3 regions of the Streptomyces sp. NPDC039736 genome follow, and region 2 is predicted to be linked to each of the others. Evidence: riboswitches for the same ligand, from Rfam matches in the RefSeq annotation. Region 2 holds a riboswitch; each other region holds the start of a gene.
What was found. A riboswitch is a leader RNA that binds a small molecule or an ion and turns the genes downstream of it on or off. The one in region 2 is predicted to bind cobalamin.

Region 1 (7,505 bases), on a different contig from region 2:
CTCGCGGACGGGCTGCACGCGGGCTCGCTGCGGGCGGCCGTGCGCGAGGCGTACCGCACCCGCCCGCAGTGGCGCGCCGGCGCGGCGGACCGGACGGCCGAGCGGGCCAGGGTGGCCGAAGCGCACCGCGCCGTCTACCAGGAACTGCTGGCGTGAGCGACCCGCTGCGCGTCGCTCTGATCGCCTCCGTGCGCTTTCCCGTCAAGGAACCCTTCGCCGGCGGGCTGGAGGCGCACACCTGGACCCTGGCCAGGGCCCTGCGGGAGCGCGGCCACCGGGTGGACCTGTTCGCCGCCCCCGGCTCCGACCCCGGACTGGGAGTGCGGGAACTGCCGGTCCACCTGCCCGTGCTGAGCAAGGAGGCCCGGGCGGACGTCAGCATGCCCGACCCCAGGTGGCTGGAGGAGCACCATGCGTACCTGCGGCTGATGCTCGACCTCGCCGCGGACGACGGCCGCCGCTACGACGTCATCCACAACAACAGCCTCCACTACCTGCCGGTCGCCATGTCGCCCGCGGTGCGCGGCCCGATGTTCACCACCCTCCACACGCCCCCGACGCCCTGGCTGGAGTCCGCGATGCAGGCCCACGGCCCCCACCGGGCGGTCTACAGCGCGGTCAGCCTGCACACCGCGTCCTCCTGGCACCCGCTGGTCGCCGACGCCCGCGTCATCCGCAACGGCGTCGACACCCGCCGCTGGCGGCCGGGCCCCGGCGGCGACCAGTTGGTCTGGTTCGGCCGGATCGTGCCCGAGAAGGGGCCGCACCTGGCGGCGCTGGCCGCCCGGAAGGCGGGCCGCCGCCTGCGCCTGGTGGGGCCCGTGGGCGACCGCGGGTACTTCGATACGAACCTGCGCCCGCTGCTGGACGAGGACATCACCTACGCGGGCCACCTCACCGGCCGCGACCTGGCCGAACTGGTGGGCCGTTCGGCCGCCGCCCTGGTCACCCCGTGCTGGGACGAGCCGTACGGACTGGTCGTCGCGGAGGCGCTGTCCTGCGGGACGCCGGTGTGCGCGTTCGACCGCGGCGCCCTCGGCGAGATCCTCACCCCGGAGTGCGGGACCCTCGCCCCGCCGGGCGACGTGGACGCGCTCGCCGACCTGATCGGCCACGCCGTACGGCTGGACCGCGGATCGGCGCGGCAGCGGGCGGAGGACTTCTGCTCGTTGGAGGCGATGACCGACAACTACACCGACTTCTACCACGAGCTCGCCGCATGATCGGCTACTACGTCCACCACCACGGCCGCGGCCACCTGCACCGCGCCGTGTGCGTCGCGCACCGTCTGCGCACCCCGGTGGCGGGCTTCTCGTCGCTTCCCCGCCCTGCCGGCTGGCCGGGGGAGTGGACCGAGCTGCCGAAGGACACCGGCGCCGGGGCGGACGGCGCGGCCCCCACCGCGGGCGGCACGCTCCACTGGGCGCCGCTGGGCCACGCGGGGCTGCGCGGACGCATGGGCGCGATCGCCGGGTGGATCGCCGAGGCGGGACCGGACCTGTTCGTCAGCGACGTCTCCGTCGAAGTCGCCCTGCTGGCCCGGCTGATGGGGGTGCCCGTGGTGGTGGCCGCGATGCGCGGCGACCGCTTCGACACCGCCCACCGCACGGCGTACGACCTGGCCGACGCCCTGCTGGCCCCCTGGCCCGCGGCCTGGCCCGAGCCCGACTGGCCGGACCACTGGCGGGCGAAGACCACCCACACCGGGGCCTTCTCCCGCTACGACGGCCGGCCGCGCCCCACGCGGGAGGGGACCCCCGCCCCGTCCCGCCGCTCGGTCGTCGTGCTGCTCGGCGCGGGAGGTGACGGCATCACCGAGGACGACGTCCGGCGCGCCCGCGAGAAGACCCCCGACTGGGAATGGACCGTCCTCGGCGGAACCGGAGGGCAGTGGACCGACGACCCGTGGCCGCTGCTGTGCCGGGCGGACGCGGTGGTGACCCACGCGGGCCAGAACGCGATCGCCGAGTGCGCGGCCGCCCGCACCCCGGCGCTCGTCATCGCCCAGGACCGTCCGCACGACGAACAGCGGGCGACGGCGAGGGCGCTGCACGGGGCGGGACTCGCGACCGTGCGGTCCGGCTGGCCGGCCCCGGAGGAGTGGCCGGGGCTGCTGGAGCGCACCGCCCGCACCCCGGCCGACCGCTGGGCCCGGTGGGCGCCGGGCGACGGAGCCGACCGGGCCGCGCAGCTCCTCGACCGCCTGGCCACGGCCGGACCGGCCCTCGGGAGGCAGCCGTGCGCACAGCGGTGATCACCCTCGTCGCCGGACGCCACCGCCACCTCCTGCTGCAACAGGACGGTCTGGCGGCGGGCGAACGGCAACCCGACCACTATCTGGCCGTCACCATGGGCGACCCGGCCGTGCCCGCGCTCCTGGGCGGCCGGCGGCCGGTGGCCGAGACCCTCGCCGTGCCCGTGCCGTCCGACGGGCGGCTCCCGCTGGCCGCCGCCCGCAACGCCGGGGCGGCGAAGGCCCTGGCCGCCGGGGCCGACCTGCTGGTCTTCCTCGACGTGGACTGCGTACCGGGAACCCGGCTGCTCGCGCGGTACGCCGAGACGGCCACGGACGGCGCCCTGCTGTGCGGCACCGTCGCCTACCTGCCGCCACCGCAGCCCGGCGGATACGACCTGGCCGCCCTGCACACGCTCGCGCCGCCGCACCCGGGCCGTCCCGTGCCCGCCGACGACGAGGTACTGGGCGGGGGGAACCACGACCTCTTCTGGTCGCTGTCCTTCGCCCTCACCGCCCGTACCTGGCGCACCGTCGGCGGCTTCTGCGAGGAGTACAGCGGCTACGGCGGCGAGGACACGGACTTCGCCCGGCTGGCCGCCGCCCGCGGCGTCGAGCTGCGGTGGGTGGGAGGCGCGCCCGCCCACCACCAGCACCACCCGGTCTCCCGCCCGCCCGTCGAGCACGTCGACGACATCGTCCGCAACGCGTCCCTCTTCCACCGCCGGTGGGGAACCTGGGCGATGGAGGGCTGGCTGCGGGAGTTCGCCGACCTGGGCCTGGTCGCCCGCGCGACCACGGGCGACGGATGGCGGGTGACCGCGCGGGAGGCCGCGGGGTGACGGCCGGCGGAGCCGGGGAACCCGCCCGGCGGCCGATGCGTGAAACCCCGGCCCACGGGACACACGACCTTCCGGGGCAAGGACCTATCCCCACGAACCAGAGCAAAGCGCACCACAGGAGGAACAACCGATGGGCGAGACGCCGCAGCACCCCAGGACGAAGCACCCGCAGCCCCCGTTCCCCCAGCAGGACCAGGAGCCGCCGGGCACGACCGCGGCCATGGACCCGGTCCCCGATCACGGCGAGGAGTCCTACCGGGGCAGCGGTCTCCTGCCCGACAGGGCCGCCGTGGTGACCGGCGGCGACTCGGGCATCGGCCGGGCCGTCGCGCTCGCCTACGCCCGTGAGGGGGCGGACGTCCTCTTCACCCACCTCCCCGAGGAGGCGCAGGACGCCCAGGAGACCGTGCGCCTGGTCGAGAAGGCCGGCCGCCGGGCGGTGGCCGTGCCCTGCGACATCCGGGAGGAGGAGCAGTGCCGGGCGCTCGTCGAGCGGGCCGTCGCGGAGTTCGGGCGGATCGACGTACTGGTCAACAACGCGGCGTACCAGATGGCCCAGCCCGAAGGCATCCAGGACATCAGCACCGAGCAGTTCGACCGGGTGGTGCGCACCAACCTGTACGGCATGTTCTGGCTGTGCAAGGCGGCCGTGCCGCACATCCCCGCGGGCGGCTCGATCATCAACACCACCTCGGTGCAGGCCTACCAGCCCAGCCCGCAGCTCCTCGACTACGCCATGACGAAGGGCGCGATCGTCACGTTCACGAAGGGCCTCGCGCAGATGCTGGTCGACCGGGGCATCCGCGTCAACGCGGTCGCCCCGGGCCCGGTGTGGACCCCGCTCATCCCGGCCACGCTGCCGGACACCGAGGAGTTCGGCGCGCAGTCCCCGATGGGCCGGGCGGCACAGCCCGCGGAGATGGCCCCCGCGTACGTCTTCCTCGCGTCGGAACAGGCGAGCTTCATCACCGCGGAGATCATGAACGCGACGGGCGGCACACCCCTGTAGCCCACCGCCGGACGCCCCCCCGCGCTGCCGCCACTGGCGCGGGGGCGGGCGCAACGGACGAGCTCCGGCTCCCTCCCTCCGGCGGCCTCCGGCCGGCACGGGCCCTGGCACTGGTTCCGGCACCGGTTCTGGACGAACCGACGCACCACCTCGGCGTCCGCGCCCAGTTCGAACTCCCGCACCTGACGCGCCCCATTGGCACCACGACGCCGGCGGCCACGCCGGTCCGTGGTTGTCATGCGCAGGACCTGGGCAGTAGTGTCCACCTGCCTTGGTGTACGGGAAATCCGGTGAAGTACCGGTGCGGCCCTCGCCACTGTGATCGGGAAGTCCTGCTCCAGCCCCTCGCGGGCAGCCACTGGGTCCTCGGACCTGGGAAGGCGGAGATCCGGGCGGTGTCACCCGTCAGCCAGGAGACCGGCCAGGGCACTTCAACCGTCCACGAGGTGCTGGAGAGGTCTGCTGAGCCATGCACATAGCCGAGGGGTTCCTGCCCCCAGTACACGCGATCGCCTGGGGCGTCGCGGCTGCCCCGTTCGTCGTCCACGGAGTGCGTTCCCTGACCCGGGAGGTCAAGGAACACCCGGAGAGCACGCTGCTCCTGGGCGCCTCCGGGGCGTTCACCTTCGTTCTCTCCGCACTCAAGCTGCCCTCGGTGACCGGTAGCTGCTCCCATCCCACCGGCACGGGCCTGGGCGCCATCCTGTTCCGGCCGCCCATCATGACGGTGCTCGGAACGATCACTCTGCTGTTCCAGGCGCTGCTCCTGGCGCACGGCGGACTGACCACCCTGGGAGCCAACGCCTTCTCCATGGCGGTCGTCGGCCCCTGGACCGGATACGGCGTCTACCGGCTGCTGCGCCGCTACGACGTCCCGCTCATGGTCACCGTCTTCTTCGGGGCGTTCGTGGCGGACCTGACCACCTACTGCGTCACCAGCGTGCAGCTCGCGCTCGCCTTCCCCGACCCGAGCGGCGGATTCCTCGGCGCACTGGGCAAGTTCGGCTCCATCTTCGCCCTCACGCAGATCCCGCTGGCCGTCAGCGAGGGCCTGCTCACGGTGCTCGTCATGCGGCTCCTCGTCCAGTCCAGCAAAGGCGAACTGACCCGCCTGGGCGTGCTCGTCACCGGTGGACGGCGCGACTCCGTCTCCGAGGCGGTGGCCCGGTGAAGCGGAACACGAAGATCAACCTGCTGCTCCTGCTCGTGGTGGCCGCGCTCGCGGTCCTGCCGCTCGCGCTGGGTCTCGGCGACCACAAGGAGGAGCCCTTCGCCGGGGCCGACGCCGAGGCGGAGACGGCCATCACCCAGATCGACCCGGACTACGAACCGTGGTTCTCCCCGCTCTACGAGCCGCCCTCGGGGGAGGTCGAGTCCGCCCTCTTCGCCCTCCAAGCGGCCCTCGGCGCCGGCGTCCTGGCGTACTACTTCGGGCTGCGCCGCGGACGCAGGCAGGGGGAACTGCGCGCCGCGCACCGCGCCGGAAGCGGCACCGGCACCGCCGAAGCGGCCGTGGACCCACCTGCCGGGGACCGGACCTGAGCCCACGTGCTGCCCATCGACGTGGCGGCGCACAGCAGCCGCTGGCGCCGCCGCCACCCTCTCGACAAAGCCGTCCTCGCCCTGGGCCTCACCGCACTCGCCGTCACCCTGCCGCCGTGGCCGGGAGCCGTACTCGTACTCGTCACGGCACTGGTGCTCCTCCTGGGGCCGGCCGGCGTCACCCTCCGCAAGGTGTGGCGCGCCTGGCGGGTGCCGCTCGGCTTCTGCGTCACGGGTGCGGCCACCCTGACCGTCCAGGTCGGTGCGCCCGGCGCGTTCATCGCTCTCGCTCCGCACGGCTGGGAGCACGCGACGCAGGTGCTGCTGCGCTCGTCGGCCGCGTCCCTGGGCGTGCTGCTGCTCGCCTTCACCACACCCGTCACGGATCTGCTGACGTGGCTGCTGCGGCTGGGCGTTCCGGCGCCGGTGGTGGACGTGGCCCTGGTGATGTACCGGATGATCTTCCTCCTGCTCGAGTCCGTCCGCCGCATCCGCGAGGCGCAGGCCGCGCGGCTCGGCCACACCACGCGCACCGCCGCCTTCCGCTCCCTGGCGGGGCTCGGCGCCGTCGCCTTCGTCAAGGCGTTCGACCAGGCGGGCCGCATGCAGCGCGGGCTCGCGGGGCGCGGCTACGACGGCACCCTGCGCGTCATGACGCCCGACCTGCACGTCTCCCGCCGCTTCGTGCTCCTCTCCCTGGCCCTGCTCACCGCCCTGGTGATCCTCACCCTCGTACTCGAAAGGCTGCTGCCATGAACGACGACGCCGTGGTGAGCCTGCACGGGGTGTCGTTCGCCTACGAGGACGGTCCCGCCGTGCTCAGCGACTTCGACTTCGCGATCTGCGCGGGGCGCGCCCTCGCGCTCCTCGGCAGGAACGGCAGCGGGAAGACCACCCTCATGCGGCTGCTCAGCGGAGGGCTGCGCCCCCGCACGGGCCACCTGGCCCTGGAGGGGAAGCCGGTGACCTACGACCGGGCGGGCCTGACCCGGCTGCGCACCAGCGTCCAGCTCGTGCTCCAGGACCCCGACGACCAGTTGTTCGCCGCTTCGGTCGCCCAGGACGTGTCCTTCGGGCCGCTCAACCTCGGTCTGCCGCCCGCCGAAGTGGCCGACCGGGTCGCCCGGGCGCTCGCCGCCCTCGGCATCACCGATCTCGCCGAACGCCCCACCCACCTGCTCTCCTACGGTCAGCGCAAGAGGGCGGCCATCGCCGGAGCCGTCGCCCTGCGCCCCCGCCTGCTCGTCCTCGACGAGCCCACGGCCGGCCTGGACCCGGAAGGGCAGGAACAACTGCTCGACACCCTCGCCGGGCTCCGGGCGGGCGGCACCACCGTCATGATGGCCACCCACGACGTGGACCTGGCACTGCGGTGGGCCGACGACGTCGCCCTGCTCACCCCGTCCGGGGTGCGGCTGGGCGCGGCACCCGACACCCTGGCCCGGGGCGACCTCCTGGAGCAGGCGGGACTGCGACCCGCCTGGGGGATCGCGGCGTCGCGGCTGCTGCGCGCGCAGAATCTGCTGGACCGGGAGGCGCCGGGGCCGCGTACCGCGTCGGAACTCGACACGTACACGGCCCTGGTGCGGGGTGCGCAGGCTGCGGAGTGAGCACCCGCGCCCGGGGCGCGGCCCGTGACCGTGTGTCCGACGCTCGACCGCCCGCCGGAAGAAGAGGCCGTCGACGACCGCCCGATGACTCCTCCACCGTCCGCTCCGTGCCGTGTTCTTCGGCAGGTGCGAACCGGAACCGCGGGCGGCGCCGCGTCCCCTCGTCCCGGCAGAGGTTCGACACCCCGTGCCGGCCGGGGGCTTGAGCCACGAGGACATCGATGCCCGCGTGTGTGGTGGTGAGGCCCTCCCCTACCAGGGCCAGGGCG
Region 2 (7,505 bases):
TCTTCGCCGCGACCTCGATGCGCTTGTACGCCGTCTCCATCTCCTCGCGCGCCGGACGCCCGTCGAGCTCGCGGCCGTAGGCGTAGCCGCCCCAGACCGTGTAGACCTCGGCGAGGTCGGCGTCGGTGCGCCAGTCGCGGGAGTCGATGAGCTGGAGCAGGCCCGCGCCGTACGTTCCCGGGCGGGAGCCGAAGATGCGGGTGGTGGCGCGGCGTTCGTCACCGTGCTCGGCGAGGTCGGCCTGGGTGTGCGCCCGTACGTAGTTGACCTCGGCCGGCTCGTCCAGCGAGGCGGCGAGGCGCACCGCGTCGTCCAGCAGGCCGATGGTGTGCGGGAACGCGTCGCGGAAGAAGCCCGAGATGCGCAGGGTGACGTCGACGCGGGGACGGCCCAGCTCCTCGGCGGGGATGGCCTCCAGGCCGGTGACGCGGCGCGAGGCGTCGTCCCAGACGGGGCGTATGCCCAGCAGCGCGAAGGCTTCGGCGATGTCGTCGCCGGCGGTGCGCATGGCGCTGGTGCCCCAGAGGGACAGGCCCACGGAGGTCGGCCATTCGCCGTTGTCGGCCCGGTAGCGCTGGAGGAGGGAGTCCGCGAGGGCCTGGCCGGTCTCCCAGGCCAGCTTGGAGGGCACGGCCTTGGGGTCGACGGAGTAGAAGTTGCGGCCGGTCGGCAGGACGTTGACCAGGCCGCGCAGCGGGGAGCCGGAGGGGCCCGCCGGGACGAAGCCGCCGTTCAGTCCGTGGACGGCGTGGGTGAGTTCGTCGGTGGTGGCGGCCAGGCGCGGCACGACCTCGCGGGCGGCGAAGTCGAGGATGTCGGCGACGGCGGCCGGGTGTCCTTCGGCGACGCCCGCCACGGCCTCCGGGGCCCAGTCCGCGTCCTCCATGGCCTGGACCAGGCCGCGGGCCTGCTCCTCGACCGTGTCCGCGTCGGTGCGCTTCGCCGCCGACTCGTCCAGGCCGAGGGCCTCGCGCAGGCCGGGCAGCGACGCCGTGCCGCCCCAGATCTGGCGGGCGCGCAGGATCGCCAGGACCAGGTTGACGCGGGCCTCCCCGGCGGGGGCGCCGCCGAGGACGTGCAGGCCGTCGCGGATCTGGACGTCCTTGATCTCGCAGAGCCAGCCGTCGAGATGCATGATGAAGTCGTCGAAGCCCTCGTCCTCGGGCCGGTTCTCGATGCCGAGGTCGTGGTCGAGCTTCGCGGCCTGGATGAGCGTCCAGATCTGGGCGCGGATCGCGGGCAGCTTCGCCGGGTCCATGGCCGCGATCTGGGCGTGCTCGTCGAGGAGTTGTTCCAGGCGGGCGATGTCGCCGTAGCTGTCGGCGCGGGCCATCGGCGGCACCAGGTGGTCGATCAGGGTGGCGTGCACCCGGCGCTTGGCCTGGGTGCCCTCGCCCGGGTCGTTGACCAGGAACGGGTAGATCAGGGGGAGGTCGCCGAGGGCGGCGTCGGGGCCGCAGGCGGCGGACAGGCCCGCGTTCTTGCCGGGCAGCCACTCCAGGTTGCCGTGCTTGCCGAGGTGGACCATCGCGTCGGCGCCGAAGCCGTTGTCGGCGGCGGACGCGGCGATCCAGCGGTAGGCGGCCAGGTAGTGGTGCGAGGGCGGCAGGTCCGGGTCGTGGTAGATCGCGATCGGGTTCTCGCCGAAGCCGCGCGGCGGCTGGATGAGGACGAGGAGGTTCCCGAACCGCAGGGCGGCGAGCACGATGTCGCCCTCCGGGTTGGCGGACCGGTCCACGAACATCTCGCCCGGGGCGGGGCCCCAGTGCCGCTCCACGGACTCGCGCAGCTCGGCGGGCAGGGTGGCGAACCAGCGCCGGTAGTCGGCGGCCGGGATGCGCACGGGGTTGCGGGCGAGCTGCTCCTCGGTGAGCCACTCCTGGTCGTGGCCGCCGGCCTCGATGAGGGCGTAGATCAGCTCGTCGCCGTCGCCGGACACCAGGCCGGGGATCTCCTGCGTGCCGAAGTCGTACCCCTCCTCCTGCAGGCGGCGCAGCAGGGCGACCGCGCTGGCGGGGGTGTCGAGGCCGACCGCGTTGCCGATCCGGGAGTGCTTGGTCGGGTACGCGGACAGGACCAGCGCGAGCTTCTTCTCGGCGTTGGGGATGTGCCGCAGCCGGGCGTGGCGCACGGCGATCCCGGCGACGCGGGCGGCGCGCTCGGGGTCGGCGACGTACGACGGCAGGCCGTCCTCGTCGATCTCCTTGAAGGAGAACGGGACGGTGATCAGGCGGCCGTCGAACTCGGGGACGGCGATCTGGGTGGCGGCGTCCAGCGGGGAGACGCCCTCGTCGTTCTCCTCCCAGGCGGCGCGCGGGCTGGTGAGGCACAGCGCCTGGAGGATCGGGACGTCGAGGCCGGTGAGGGCGCCCGCGTCCCAGGACTCGTCGTCGCCGCCCGCGGAGGCCTCGGCGGGGCGGGTGCCGCCGGCCGCGAGCACGGTGGTGACGATGGCGTCGGCGGCGCGCAGCTCCTCGATGAGCTCCGGCTCCGGGGTGCGCAGGGACGCGACGTACAGCGGCAGCGGGCGGGCCCCGGCCGCCTCGATCTCGCCGCACAGGGCGTCGATGAAGGCGGTGTTGCCGCTCATGTGGTGGGCGCGGTAGTAGAGCACCGCGACGGTCGGGCCCTCGACGTCCTCGCGGGCGGTGCGCTCCAGGGGGCCCCAGGAGGGCGCCGGCGCGGGCGACTCGAAGCCGTGGCCGGTGAGCAGCACGGTGTCGGAGAGGAACCGGGCGAGCTGCTCCAGGTTGGCGGGGCCGCCGTGCGCCAGGTAGGCGTGCGCCTCGGCGGCGATGCCGACGGGGACGGTGGAGGCGGCCATGAGCTGGGCGTCGGGGGCCTGTTCGCCGGTGAGGACGACGACGGGGCGGCCGGTGGCGAGGACCTGGTCGAGACCCTCCTGCCAGGCGCGGACGCCGCCGAGGAGGCGCACCACGACGAGGTCGGTGCCCTCCAGGAGGGCGGGCAGGTCCGCCAGGTCGAGGCGGGAGGGGTTGGCGTAGCGGTAGCTGACCGGTCCGTCCGAGGAACGGGCGCTGAGCAGGTCGGTGTCGGACGTCGACAGGAGCAGGATCATGCGGCGTCGGGCCTTCCTCGGGGTGTCCACGCCCCGGGCGGTGTTCGGACTGCTCGAACCAGGTCGAGAAGCTACGGAAGGGAGTTCCTGACTCGCCCGGCCTGGGGCCGGGCTCACAGTGGCGGGACCGCGCCGGAATCGCACCGGGCTTCCTCCCCTGTCGCCTTTCGGTGGCGACTGCCGCCCTGGCGGGCGACGGCGACGGACCGCAGGGTCCGCCACCAGGCATATTAGGCGTACCGGTCAAGGCCCCGGCACCCGGCGGTCGAACAGGAGTCGGCCTCGGGTCGGTATGCTCGCCGCCATGCCCCCGTCCCCCTCTTCGCCGTCGGCCTCCGGTGCGAACTCCGCGCGCACCCGTGGTGACGCGTGCCCCGGGTCCCTGCGGCTGCACCGCGCGGACGACGGAGCGCTGGCGCGGGTGCGGCTGCCCGGCGGCGTCCTGACCGCGGAGCAGGCCGACGTGCTCGGGAAGTTGGCCGGGGAGCTCGGCGAGGGTGACATTCACCTCACTTCCCGGGGCAACGCGCAACTGCGTGCGCTGCCCGCCGACTGCGGCGGTGAACTCGCGCGGCGGCTCGGCGAGTCGGGGCTGCTGCCGTCCGCGCGGCACGAGCGGGTGCGCAACCTGGTGGCGTCGCCGCTGTCGGGCCTGGACGGCCGGGGGAACGCCGATGTGGGGCCGTGGCTGGCGGAGTTGGACGCGCTCCTGTGCGCGAGCGGGCGGGCCGTCGCCCTGTCCGGCCGGTTCCTGTTCGCGCTGGACGACGGGCGTGGTGACGTGGACGCGCTCGGGGCGGACGTGACGCTGCTCGCGCAGGGTGACGGTGACGCGCTGCTGCGTGTCGGCGCTGCCGCCGACGCGGTGCGCGTCCCGGGCGCGTGGGCGGCCCGTGCGGCCCTGGTGGCTGCCGAAACCTTTCTGGACAGTGCGCCGGACGCGGGCACCTGGCGGGTCGCCGAGCTGCCGGCGGGCCCGGACGTCCTGCTGGCACAGGTGGCGCGGAAGCTGGCTGCCGCCCCTGCGCGGACACCGGGCGCGGTCCTGGCGGGTGCGGCCCGCACCCCGGCACCGGCACGGCCGCGCGAGGCCGCCGCGCCCGGGTTCGGCGTCGTCACCGGGGGTGCGCCCGGTGCGGCGGCACTGTCGGTGGGGGTGCCCCTGGGACGTGTCGCCGCCGCACAGTGGCGGCTGCTGGCCGACACCGCGCGCAGCCAGGGAGACGGCACGCTGCGCCTGACGCCGTGGCGCGGGGTCGTCGTGCCGGGGGTCGCCCCCGGGCGGGCCGCCGCGCTGCTCGACGCCCTGGGCCGCGCCGGGCTGGTCACCGGCCCCGGCTCGCCCTGGAGCGGCGTCGGGGCGTGCATCGGACGGCCCGGCTGCGCGAAGTCGCTGTCCGACGTGCGGGCCCTGGCGGGGGCCGCCGTGGGCCCCGTGGGAACGCTTCCTGTCTACTGGTCGGGCTGCGCGCGCCGGTGCGGGCACCCGCACGGCGACCGGGTCGACGTCGTGGCCACCGCCGAGGGGCACGAGGTGTCCGTCGTGCGCGGTGCGTCCCGCACCGCCCCCGTCGTGGTCACGGACCGGTCGCTGCCCGCCGCCGTGGCCGCCGCCCGCGGCTGATCCACCCCGGTACTCCGTCTTTTCCCCATGCCCGTCCGCAGACCGTCCGCAGAAGAGAGCGACAGCACAGTGCACCAGTACGAGAAGGACGGACCGGCGATCTACCGCCAGTCCTTCGCCACGATCCGCGCCGAGGCGGATCTGGCGGGCCTGCCCGCCGACGTCAGCCAGGTCGCGGTCCGCATGATCCACGCCTGCGGCATGGTCGACCTCGTGCGCGACATCGGCTTCAGCCCGAACGTGGTGGCCGACGCCCGGGCCGCGCTGCGCGCCGGTGCGCCGATCCTGTGCGACGTGCAGATGGTCGCCAGCGGGGTCACCCGCAAGCGGCTGCCCGCCGGCAACGACGTGGTGTGCACCCTGTCGGACCCCTCGGTGCCGGACCTGGCGAAGGAGCTGGGGACGACGCGCAGTGCCGCCGCCATGGAGCTGTGGCGGGACCGTCTGGAGGGCTCCGTCGTCGCCGTCGGCAACGCGCCGACCTCGCTGTTCCGGCTGCTGGAGATGATCGAGGCGGGTGCGCCGCGTCCGGCGGCCGTCATCGGCGTGCCGGTCGGGTTCGTGGGCGCCGCCGAGTCGAAGGACGCCCTGGCGGCGCACGCCTCCGGTCTTGAGCACCTGGTCGTGCGCGGCCGGCGCGGCGGCAGCGCGATCGCCGCCGCCGCCCTCAACGCGATCGCCAGCGAGGAAGAGTGAGCGTGAGCGAGCAGAGCACGGGACGGCTGTACGGCGTCGGGCTGGGCCCGGGCGATCCGTCCCTGATGACGGTGCGCGCCGTCGAGGTCATCGCCGGAGCCGACGTGGTGGCGTACCACAGCGCCCGGCACGGGCGGTCGATCGCCCGGTCCATCGCGGCGAAGCACCTGCGCGCGGACCACATCGAGGAACCGCTGGTCTACCCCGTCACCACGGAGACCACCGACCACCCGGGCGGCTACCGGGCGGCCATGGAGGAGTTCTACGAACAGGCCGCGGCCCGGCTGGCCACGCACCTGGAGGCCGGGCGCACCGTCGCGGTGCTCGCGGAGGGCGACCCGCTCTTCTACGGCTCGTACATGCACATGCACAAGCGGCTCGCGGACCGCTTCCCCACCGAGGTGATCCCCGGGGTCACGTCGGTGAGCGCCGCCGCCGCCCGGCTGGGCACCCCGCTCGTGGAGGGCGAGGAGGTGCTGACGATCCTGCCAGGCACGCTGCCCGAGGAGGAGCTGACGGCACGGCTCGCCGCCACGGACACGGCGGTGGTGATGAAGCTGGGGCGCACGTTCCCGGCCGTGCGCGGCGCGTTCGAGGCGTCGGGGCGGCTGGCCGAGGCCCGCTACGTCGAGCGCGCGACCATGGACGGCGAGCGCACCGGCGACCTGGCGGACGTGGACGCCGGCTCGGTGCCCTACTTCGCGGTCGCCGTGCTGCCGAGCCGGATCGGTTCGGCGCACACCGCGCAGCCGGTGGAACCCAGCGCGGGTGACGGCGAGGTCGTCGTGGTCGGCACCGGCCCGGCCGGGCCGCTGTGGCTGACGCCCGAGACGCGCGGCGCGCTGGCCGCCGCCGACGACCTGGTCGGGTACACGACGTATCTGGACCGGGTGCCGGTGCGGCCGGGCCAGGTGCGGCACGGCTCCGACAACAAGGTCGAGTCGGAGCGCGCCGAGTTCGCGCTGGACCTGGCCCGTCGCGGGCGTCGGGTGGCCGTGGTGTCGGGCGGCGACCCGGGGGTGTTCGCCATGGCCACGGCGGTCCTGGAGGTCGCGTCGCAGGAGGAGTACGCGGAGGTTCCGGTACGGGTCCTGCCGGGCGTGACGGCCGCCAACGCGGCGGCCGCCCGGGCCGGTGCGCCGCTGGGGCACGACTACGCGACGATCTCGCTGTCGGACCGGCTGAAGCCGTGGGAGGTCATCGCGGAGCGGCTGCGGGCGGCGGTGTCGGCGGACCTGGTGCTGGCGCTGTACAACCCGGGCTCGCGCAGCCGGACCTGGCAGGTGGGCAAGGCCAAGGACCTGCTGCTGGAGCACCGTTCGCCGGACACCCCGGTGGTGCTCGGGCGGGACGTGGGCGGTCCGGCGGAGAGCGTGCGCACGGTGCGGCTCGGCGACCTGGTGCCGGAGGAGGTCGACATGCGGACCATCCTGCTGGTCGGGTCCTCGCAGACGCGGTGGGTGCGGCGGGGCTCCGGCGGCGAGCAGGTGGTCTGGACGCCGCGGCGGTATCCGGAGGTGTGAGCCGCCGGTTCCGGACACGCCGCGGCGTGTCCGGAGGCCCGGCCGCTCAGTTCCGGAGGCGGTGACCCGCCAGCCAGGCGGCCGCCGCTTCCGGGGTGCCGGCCACCGGCACCCCCTCCGGCACGGGCGGGCGGCGCACCACGACCACCGGAATGCCGGCTTCCCGGGCGGCGGTCAGCTTCGGGGCGGTGGCCGCTCCCCCGCTGTCCTTGGTGACGAGGACGTCGATGCGGTGGCGGCGGATCAGGTCCCGCTCGCCGTCCAGGGTGAAGGGGCCGCGCTCCAGCAGGACCTCCATCCGGGCCGGGTGCGGGGCCTCGGGCGCGTCGACCGACCGCGTCAGGAACCACTGCGCGTCCAGCGCGGCGAACGCGGCCAGGCCCATCCGCCCGGTGGTCAGGAAGACCCGCTCCCCCAGCGCGGGCAGTGCCTGTGCCGCCCCGGCCAGTGAGCCGACCGGGTGCCAGCGGTCGCCGTCGGCCGCCGTCCAGCCGGGCCGGCGGAGCGCCAGCAGGGGAACATGGGTCTGCGCGGCGGCGGCGGCCGCGTTGAAACTGATCGTCTCGGCGAAAGGATGGGTGGC
Region 3 (7,505 bases), on a different contig from region 2:
GAAGTCGTCACGGGTCTTGGGGACCTCGGTGACACCGGCCTCCTTGAAGACCGACTTGTTGTAGACCACGACGCGGTTGGCGAACCACCACGGGGCGGCGAACTGCTTGCCGTCGACGACCGAGGCCTTGTTGAAGTTCTCGGCCCAGTCCGCGCCGATCTCCTTCTTCAGGTCGTCCAGCTCCGCGAGACCGCCGGTCTTGGCGTACGCGGCGGTCTGCGTGTTGCCGATCTCGAAGACGTCGGGGGGGTTCTCCTCGGACAGGGCGGTCGTCAGCTTCTGCTGGATGCCCTCCCACTTCTGGACCTCGAACTTGAGCTTCGCGCCGGTCTTCTTCTCGAACTCGGCGGTGAGGTCCTTGGTCCAGTTCGGCGGGGTCGAGCCGTCCATGGCCCAGACGGTGAGCGTCTCGCCCTTGAACCCGTCGGCACCGGCCTTCTTGCCGCCGTCCTTGGTGTCCGAGCCGCCACACGCCGCAACGCTGACCAACATGCCGGCGACGCCAATCGCCGCGATGAGCTTGCGCTTCATTACGCCACTCTCCTGCTCAGGGATGCCTGCAACCCCCTGCCCACCGCGAGGACAACGCACGAAGTACGGCCTGTGGGACTGGGACCTGGTCTTTAATGGTTTAGACCAGTAGCTGGAGCTTGGCCTAGACCTTTTGGGGTGTCAAGGGTGTGTCAGACCACTCGTCGGGTCCGTTATCGGACCGACACCTCGCCCCGCGCGGGACCGTACAACAGCCCCTGTGTCCACGGCGTTCCCACGCGTCGCGGTGTATAAGAAGGAATCGCGCGGAGCCCGAGCCCCGCGCGGCGGACCGTGCCACCATCCATGTGAGCCGCGACAGACGGAGGAGCCGGTGACGGCAGCAGCGCAGGAGCCGGAAGGGCGGACCATGATCACCGACGGGGGACGCACGGAGACCAGCACGGGGGGCACGGTCACCGAGCCGGCGGCGCCCGCCCGCACCGCCCGCGTCCCGAAGTACTACCGCCTCAAGCGGCATCTGCTCGACATGACCGAGACCCTCCCCCCGGGCACCCCGGTGCCGCCGGAGCGGACGCTGGCCGCCGAGTTCGACACCTCGCGCACCACCGTCCGCCAGGCCCTCCAGGAGCTGGTGGTCGAGGGGCGCCTGGAGCGCATCCAGGGCAAGGGCACCTTCGTCGCCAAGCCGAAGGTCTCGCAGTCCCTCCAACTCACCTCGTACACCGAGGACATGAGGGCCCAGGGCCTCGAACCCACCTCCCAGCTCCTGGACATCGGGTACGTCACGGCCGACGACACCCTCGCCGGACTGCTGGACATCACCGCCGGCGGCCGCGTCCTGCGCATCGAACGCCTCCGCCTGGCCAGCGGCGAGCCGATGGCGATCGAGACGACCCACCTGTCCGCCAAGCGGTTTCCGGCCCTGCGGCGGTCACTGGTGAAGTACACCTCGCTCTACACCGCGCTCGCCGAGGTCTACGACGTACGCCTCTCCGAGGCCGAGGAGACCATCGAGACCTCCCTCGCCACCCCCCGCGAGGCGGGGCTGCTCGGCACGGACGTCGGGCTGCCGATGCTGATGCTGTCGCGCCACTCGCTCGACAAGGACGGCGAGCCGGTGGAGTGGGTCCGCTCGGTCTACCGCGGCGACCGCTACAAGTTCGTGGCCCGCCTGCGGCGCCCGAACGACTGACGGCCGGACGCCCGTCGCCCCCGGGGGCCGCCGGTCGACAGTGGTACCCCCGCTGACCTGCGGTGGTCGGGCCGTGTCCGTACCGATATGCGGACAGGGGGTTACGCGGCCCGGTCGCAGCCCCTAGATTTCGCGCACGTTGTGACAGTGAAGATCGCGCGAGGGGACGGATCGCCATGGCAGAGCCGAGACCGACAGCCGAGACCGAGCAGGCCGGGTCGCCCCCGGGCCCCGCCCGGCGGAAGCTGTCGCCCAAGTCCGTGGCGATCTGGACCCTGGTCGCGATCGCCGGCGCGGCGGGCTGGGCGGTGCTCGCGCTCTCCCGCGGCGAGGACGTCTCGGCCGTGTGGATGCTGGCCGCGGCCCTCGGCTCGTACGCCATCGCCTACCGCTTCTACTCCAAGTTCATCGCCCACCGCGTACTGAAGGTCGACAAGACCCGCGCCACCCCGGCCGAACTCAACGACGACGGCGTGGACTTCCACCCCACCGACCGCCGGGTGCTCTTCGGCCACCACTTCGCGGCCATCGCGGGCGCGGGCCCGCTGGTCGGGCCGGTGCTGGCGGCCCAGATGGGGTACCTGCCGGGCACCATCTGGATCGTCGCGGGCGTGATCTTCGCGGGCGCGGTGCAGGACATGGTGACGCTGTTCTTCTCGACGCGTCGCAACGGCCGTTCGCTCGGCCAGATCGCCCGGGACGAGATCGGCCCGGTCGGCGGCGCGGCGGCGCTGATCGCCGTGTTCGCCATCATGATCATCCTGCTCGCGGTGCTCGCACTGATCATCGTGAACGCGCTGGCGGAGTCCCCCTGGGGCGTCTTCTCCATCGGCATGACCATCCCGATCGCCCTCTTCATGGGCGTCTACCTGCGCATCCTGCGGCCCGGCCGGGTCACCGAGGTGTCGTTGATCGGCGTCGCGCTGCTGCTGCTCGCGATCGTCGCGGGCGGCTGGGTCGCCGAGTCCTCCTGGGCGGAGACCTTCACGCTGGAGCCGGGCACGCTGGTCATCTGGATGGTGGTCTACGGGTTCCTCGCCTCGGTGCTCCCGGTGTGGCTGCTGCTCGCGCCGCGCGACTACCTGTCGACGTTCATGAAGGTCGGCACGATCGCGCTGCTCGCGGTGGGCGTGCTGATCGCGCTGCCGACGCTGAAGATGGACGGCATCACGCAGTTCGCGACCAGCGGGACCGGTCCGGTCTTCGCGGGCTCGCTCTTCCCCTTCGTGTTCATCACCATCGCGTGCGGCGCGCTCTCCGGGTTCCACTCCCTCATCTCCTCGGGCACCACCCCGAAGATGATCCAGAAGGAGACCCAGATCCGCACGATCGGCTACGGCTCCATGCTGATCGAGTCGTTCGTCGCGATCATGGCGCTGATCGCCGCCTGCATCATCGACCCGGGCCTCTACTTCGCCGTCAACGCGCCCGCGGGCGTGGTCGGCGACACCGTCCAGGCGGCCTCGCAGGCGGTCGGGAACCTCGGCTTCACCATCACCCCCGAGCAGTTGGCGCAGGCCGCCAAGGACGTCGAGGAGGCCAGCCTGCTGCACCGCACGGGCGGTGCGCCGACCTTCGCGCTGGGCCTGTCCGAGATCTTCTCGGCGGCCTTCGGCGGGGCCGCGATGAAGGCCTTCTGGTACCACTTCGCCATCATGTTCGAGGCGCTGTTCATCCTGACGACGCTGGACGCGGGCACCCGGGTCGGCCGCTTCATGCTCCAGGACATGCTGGGCAACGTCTACAAGCCGTTCAAGAACGTCAGCTGGAAGCCCGGCGTCTGGATCGCCAGCGCGATCGTCGTCCTGGCCTGGGGCTACTTCCTGTGGGTCGGCGTGCACGACCCGCTCGGCGGCATCAACCAGCTCTTCCCGCTGTTCGGCATCGCCAACCAGCTCCTGGCGGCCGTGGCGCTCGCCGTCTGCACCACCCTCCTCATCAAGTCCGGGCGTCTCAAGTACGCCTGGGTGACGGCCGCTCCGCTGCTGTGGGACGTCGCGGTCACGCTCACCGCGAGCTGGCAGAAGATCTTCTCCGCCGACCCCAAGGTGGGCTTCTTCGCCCAGCGCGACGTCTACCAGAGCGCCCTCGACAAGGGCCTCGACAAGGTCGGACTCGCCAAGAACCGCGAGCAGATGGAGACCATCGTCACCAACTCCACGGTCGACGGCGTCCTGTCCGTCCTGTTCGCGGTGCTGATCCTGGTCGTCCTCTTCGAGGCCTGCCGCGCCTGCCTGAAGGCGGTCCGCAACCCGGCCGGGGTCGAGCTCAGCGAGACCCCGTACGTCGAGTCGAAGCTCGTCGCCCCGGCCTCCCTGTTCGCCACCAAGGAGGAGAAGGCCGAGCTGGCCGCCGCGGGCCTGGGCCCGGACGGCCGCCCGCGCAAGGAGGAGAGCACGGTATGACCACGGGCGCGGTGCGCACGGCAGGGCTGCGGCACTGGCTGTCCCGGCTGCGCTGGTACGTCCGCGAGGTGACCGGCGAGGCGGCGTACGACCACTACGTCGCCCACGCCCGCGCGCACGACCCGGACGCCGCGGTCATGACCCGCCGCGCCTTCGAGCGCAGCCGCACCGACGCCCGCGAGGGCGACCCCCGCGACGGCTTCCGCTGCTGCTGAACCGGTCGGAGCGACCGCGGTACGGCCCGGTGTCCCGCCCCTCGACACGGGGTGGGACGCCGGGCCCCCGCCGTTGCACACTGCCCGGCATGGACATGCGCATCCGCATCGCGGAACCCCCCGAATACCCGGCCGTGGGCGAGATCACCGCCCGCGCCTACCTCGACGACGGCCTCCTCGACGGCGGCGAGGACAACACCTACGCGACCACCCTGCGCGACGCCGCCTCCCGCGCCGCGAAGGCCGACCTCCTGGTCGCCGTGGACGCCGACGACACCCTCCTGGGCACCGTCACCTATGCTCCCCAGGGCAGCCCGCTCCAGGACATCGGCGTCCCCGGCGAAGCCGAGTTCCGCATGCTCGCGGTCGCACGGGCGGCCCGGGGGCGCGGGGCGGGCGAGAGCCTCGTGCGGGCCTGTGTCGCCCGCGCACGGGCCGAGGAAGGGGTCGTCCGGCTGGTGATGTCGACCCAGCCGACGATGCTGGGGGCACACCGGATCTACGAGCGCCTCGGCTTCGTACGGACGCCCGAGCGGGACTGGCAACCGGTGCCCGGACTGGGCCTGCTGACGTACGCACTGGCGCTCCAGCCCGGTGCGCGCGGAGGCTCAGGACCCCGGTGAAATGGGGCCCGTACCCCCTTTAGCGGGGGAAGCGCAACGGCGCGCGACACAACATGTGGTGGGTTCCCCAACGGGGACCCACCACATGTATGCTCGTCCTCGCTGTCGCCGCAGGGGAATCCGGTGAGAATCCGGAACTGTCCCGCAACGGTGTGTCATGTACGCATTTGCGTACCGCCAAGTCCGAGGACCTGCCGACGGTGTGATCCGGCTCGACCGAACCGGATTCCGATACGTCCGGGCTTCGAGGATGAGCCGGTGGACGCCAGGCGACGTGCGCCCTTCTTCCGGGGCGGACGCCTGCTCGCGCGCCCCCGCTTTGCCCCGTGGCCCCGCGCCGAGCGAGGGAGAGCCCCCACGTGACCATCGCGCCAGTCGACCCGGCCACCGCCGAGCAGAGTCAGGACAGTCAGGACGCCCCCGGCACCGCGCTGCTGCGCACCCTGACCGACCTGACCGCCGACCTCACCGACACCGACCCCGGCCGGGTCGCCGCCGCCGCCCTGCGGGGGCGCAACGCGCGCTCGGACGCCGCCGAGCTCCGGGAGCTGGCCACCGAGGCCGCCGCAGGGCTCATCTCCGAGGACCCCGCCTACTCGCGCCTCGCCGCGCGCCTGCTCGCCCGTACGATCCGGGACGAGGCCGCCTCCCAGGGGGTGGGCTGCTTCTCCGGGTCCGTCGCCGTCGGCCACCGCGAAGGGCTCATCGCGGACCGCACGGCCGAGTTCGTCGCCAAGCACGCGGCGGCGCTGGACGAGCTGATCGACCTCGAGGGCGACGACCGCTTCGAGTACTTCGGCCTGCGCACGGTCTACAGCCGCTACCTGCTGCGCCACCCCATCACCCGTCAGGTGATCGAGACCCCGCAGCACTTCATGCTGCGCGTGGCCTCCGGCCTGGCGGCGGACGACAGCGAGCGGGCTCTCGCCGAGGTCGCCTCGCTGTACCGGCTGATGAGCCGCCTGGACTACCTGCCGTCCTCGCCGACGCTCTTCAACTCCGGCACCCGCCACCCGCAGATGTCGTCCTGCTACCTCCTCGACTCCCCGATGGACGAGCTGGACTCGATCTACGACCGCTACCACCAGGTCGCGCGCCTGTCCAAGCACGCCGGCGGCATCGGTCTGTCGTACTCGCGCATCCGCGCCCGCGGCTCCCTGATCCGCGGCACCAACGGCCACTCCAACGGCATCGTCCCGTTCCTGAAGACGCTCGACGCCTCCGTCGCGGCCGTCAACCAGGGCGGCCGCCGCAAGGGCGCGGCCGCCGTCTACCTGGAGACCTGGCACGCGGACATCGAGGAGTTCCTGGAGCTCCGCGACAACACCGGCGAGGACGCCCGCCGCACCCACAACCTCAACCTCGCCCACTGGATCCCGGACGAGTTCATGCGCCGCGTGGACCAGGACGGCCAGTGGTCGCTGTTCTCCCCCGCCGACGTCCCCGAGCTGGTGGACCTGTGGGGCGACGACTTCGACGCCGCCTACCGCAGGGCGGAGGCGCAGGGCCTGGCCAAGAAGTCCCTGCCGGCCCGCGAGCTGTACGGTCGCATGATGCGCACCCTCGCGCAGACCGGCAACGGCTGGATGACCTTCAAGGACGCCTCCAACCGCACCGCCAACCAGACGGCGGAGCCGGGCCACACGGTCCACTCCTCCAACCTGTGCACCGAGATCCTCGAAGTCACCGATGACGGCGAGACGGCCGTCTGCAACCTCGGCTCGGTCAACATGGGCGCCTTCGTCCTGGACAGCGGCGAGATCGACTGGGACCGCCTGGACCGGACGGTCCACACCGCCGTCACCTTCCTGGACCGCGTGGTGGACATCAACTTCTACCCGACCGAGCAGGCCGGCAACTCCAACTCCCGTTGGCGGCCGGTCGGCCTGGGCGCGATGGGCCTCCAGGACGTCTTCTTCAAGCTGAAGCTCCCCTTCGACTCCCCGGAGGCGGCGGCGCTCTCCACCCGCATCGCCGAGCGGATCATGCTCGCCGCGTACGAGGCGTCCTGCGACCTCGCCGAGCGCAGCGGACCCCTCCCCGCCTGGGAGAAGACCCGCACCGCGCGCGGCGTCCTGCACCCCGACCACTACGGCGTCGAGGTCACCTGGCCGGAGCGCTGGGAGGCGCTGCGCGCCCGCGTCGCGAAGACCGGCATGCGCAACTCGCTCCTGCTGGCCATCGCCCCGACGGCCACCATCGCCTCCATCGCGGGCGTCTACGAGTGCATCGAGCCGCAGGTCTCCAACCTCTTCAAGCGCGAGACCCTCTCCGGCGAGTTCCTCCAGGTCAACTCGTACCTGGTGCGCGACCTCAAGGAGCTCGGCGTCTGGGACGCCCAGACCCGTGAGGCGCTGCGCGACGCGTCGGGCTCGGTCCAGGGCTTCAACTGGATCCCCCAGGAGGTCCGCGACCTCTACCGCACCGCCTGGGAGATCCCGCAGCGCGGCCTGATCGACATGGCCGCCGCCCGCACCCCGTACCTCGACCAGTCCCAGTCGCTCAACCTCTTCCTGGAGACGCCCACCATCGGCAAGCTCAGCTCGATGTACGCGTACGCCTGGAAGAAGGGCCT

Region 1: linked by a shared signal. The riboswitch ahead of ACZ56L_RS02250 (energy-coupling factor ABC transporter permease) and the one ahead of cobN (cobaltochelatase subunit CobN) in region 2 are both predicted to bind cobalamin.
Region 3: linked by a shared signal. The riboswitch ahead of ACZ56L_RS21715 (ribonucleoside-diphosphate reductase subunit alpha) and the one ahead of cobN (cobaltochelatase subunit CobN) in region 2 are both predicted to bind cobalamin.

The regions. Positions count from the first base shown of each region.
Region 1 covers NZ_JBVIUQ010000001.1:522,487-529,991, forward strand. The annotation lists gene ACZ56L_RS02225 (glycosyltransferase family protein) at 1-156, shown strand, start outside; gene ACZ56L_RS02230 (glycosyltransferase) at 153-1,223, shown strand; gene ACZ56L_RS02235 (glycosyltransferase) at 1,220-2,254, shown strand; gene ACZ56L_RS02240 (glycosyltransferase family 2 protein) at 2,239-3,075, shown strand; gene ACZ56L_RS02245 (SDR family oxidoreductase) at 3,206-4,084, shown strand; cobalamin riboswitch at 4,340-4,524, shown strand; gene ACZ56L_RS02250 (energy-coupling factor ABC transporter permease) at 4,554-5,255, shown strand; gene ACZ56L_RS02255 (energy-coupling factor ABC transporter substrate-binding protein) at 5,252-5,626, shown strand; gene cbiQ (cobalt ECF transporter T component CbiQ) at 5,633-6,382, shown strand; gene ACZ56L_RS02265 (energy-coupling factor ABC transporter ATP-binding protein) at 6,379-7,236, shown strand; gene ACZ56L_RS02270 (hypothetical protein) at 7,489-7,505, opposite strand, start outside.
Region 2 covers NZ_JBVIUQ010000009.1:225,802-233,306, forward strand. The annotation lists gene cobN (cobaltochelatase subunit CobN) at 1-3,079, opposite strand, end outside; cobalamin riboswitch at 3,146-3,271, opposite strand; gene cobG (precorrin-3B synthase) at 3,372-4,703, shown strand; gene ACZ56L_RS27205 (precorrin-8X methylmutase) at 4,773-5,399, shown strand; gene ACZ56L_RS27210 (precorrin-2 C(20)-methyltransferase) at 5,396-6,922, shown strand; gene ACZ56L_RS27215 (cobalt-precorrin-6A reductase) at 6,969-7,505, opposite strand, start outside.
Region 3 covers NZ_JBVIUQ010000006.1:498,198-505,702, reverse strand. The annotation lists gene ACZ56L_RS21740 (extracellular solute-binding protein) at 1-531, opposite strand, end outside; gene ACZ56L_RS21735 (GntR family transcriptional regulator) at 902-1,687, shown strand; gene ACZ56L_RS21730 (carbon starvation CstA family protein) at 1,864-4,092, shown strand; gene ACZ56L_RS21725 (YbdD/YjiX family protein) at 4,089-4,307, shown strand; gene ACZ56L_RS21720 (GNAT family N-acetyltransferase) at 4,397-4,930, shown strand; cobalamin riboswitch at 5,020-5,143, shown strand; gene ACZ56L_RS21715 (ribonucleoside-diphosphate reductase subunit alpha) at 5,290-7,505, shown strand, end outside.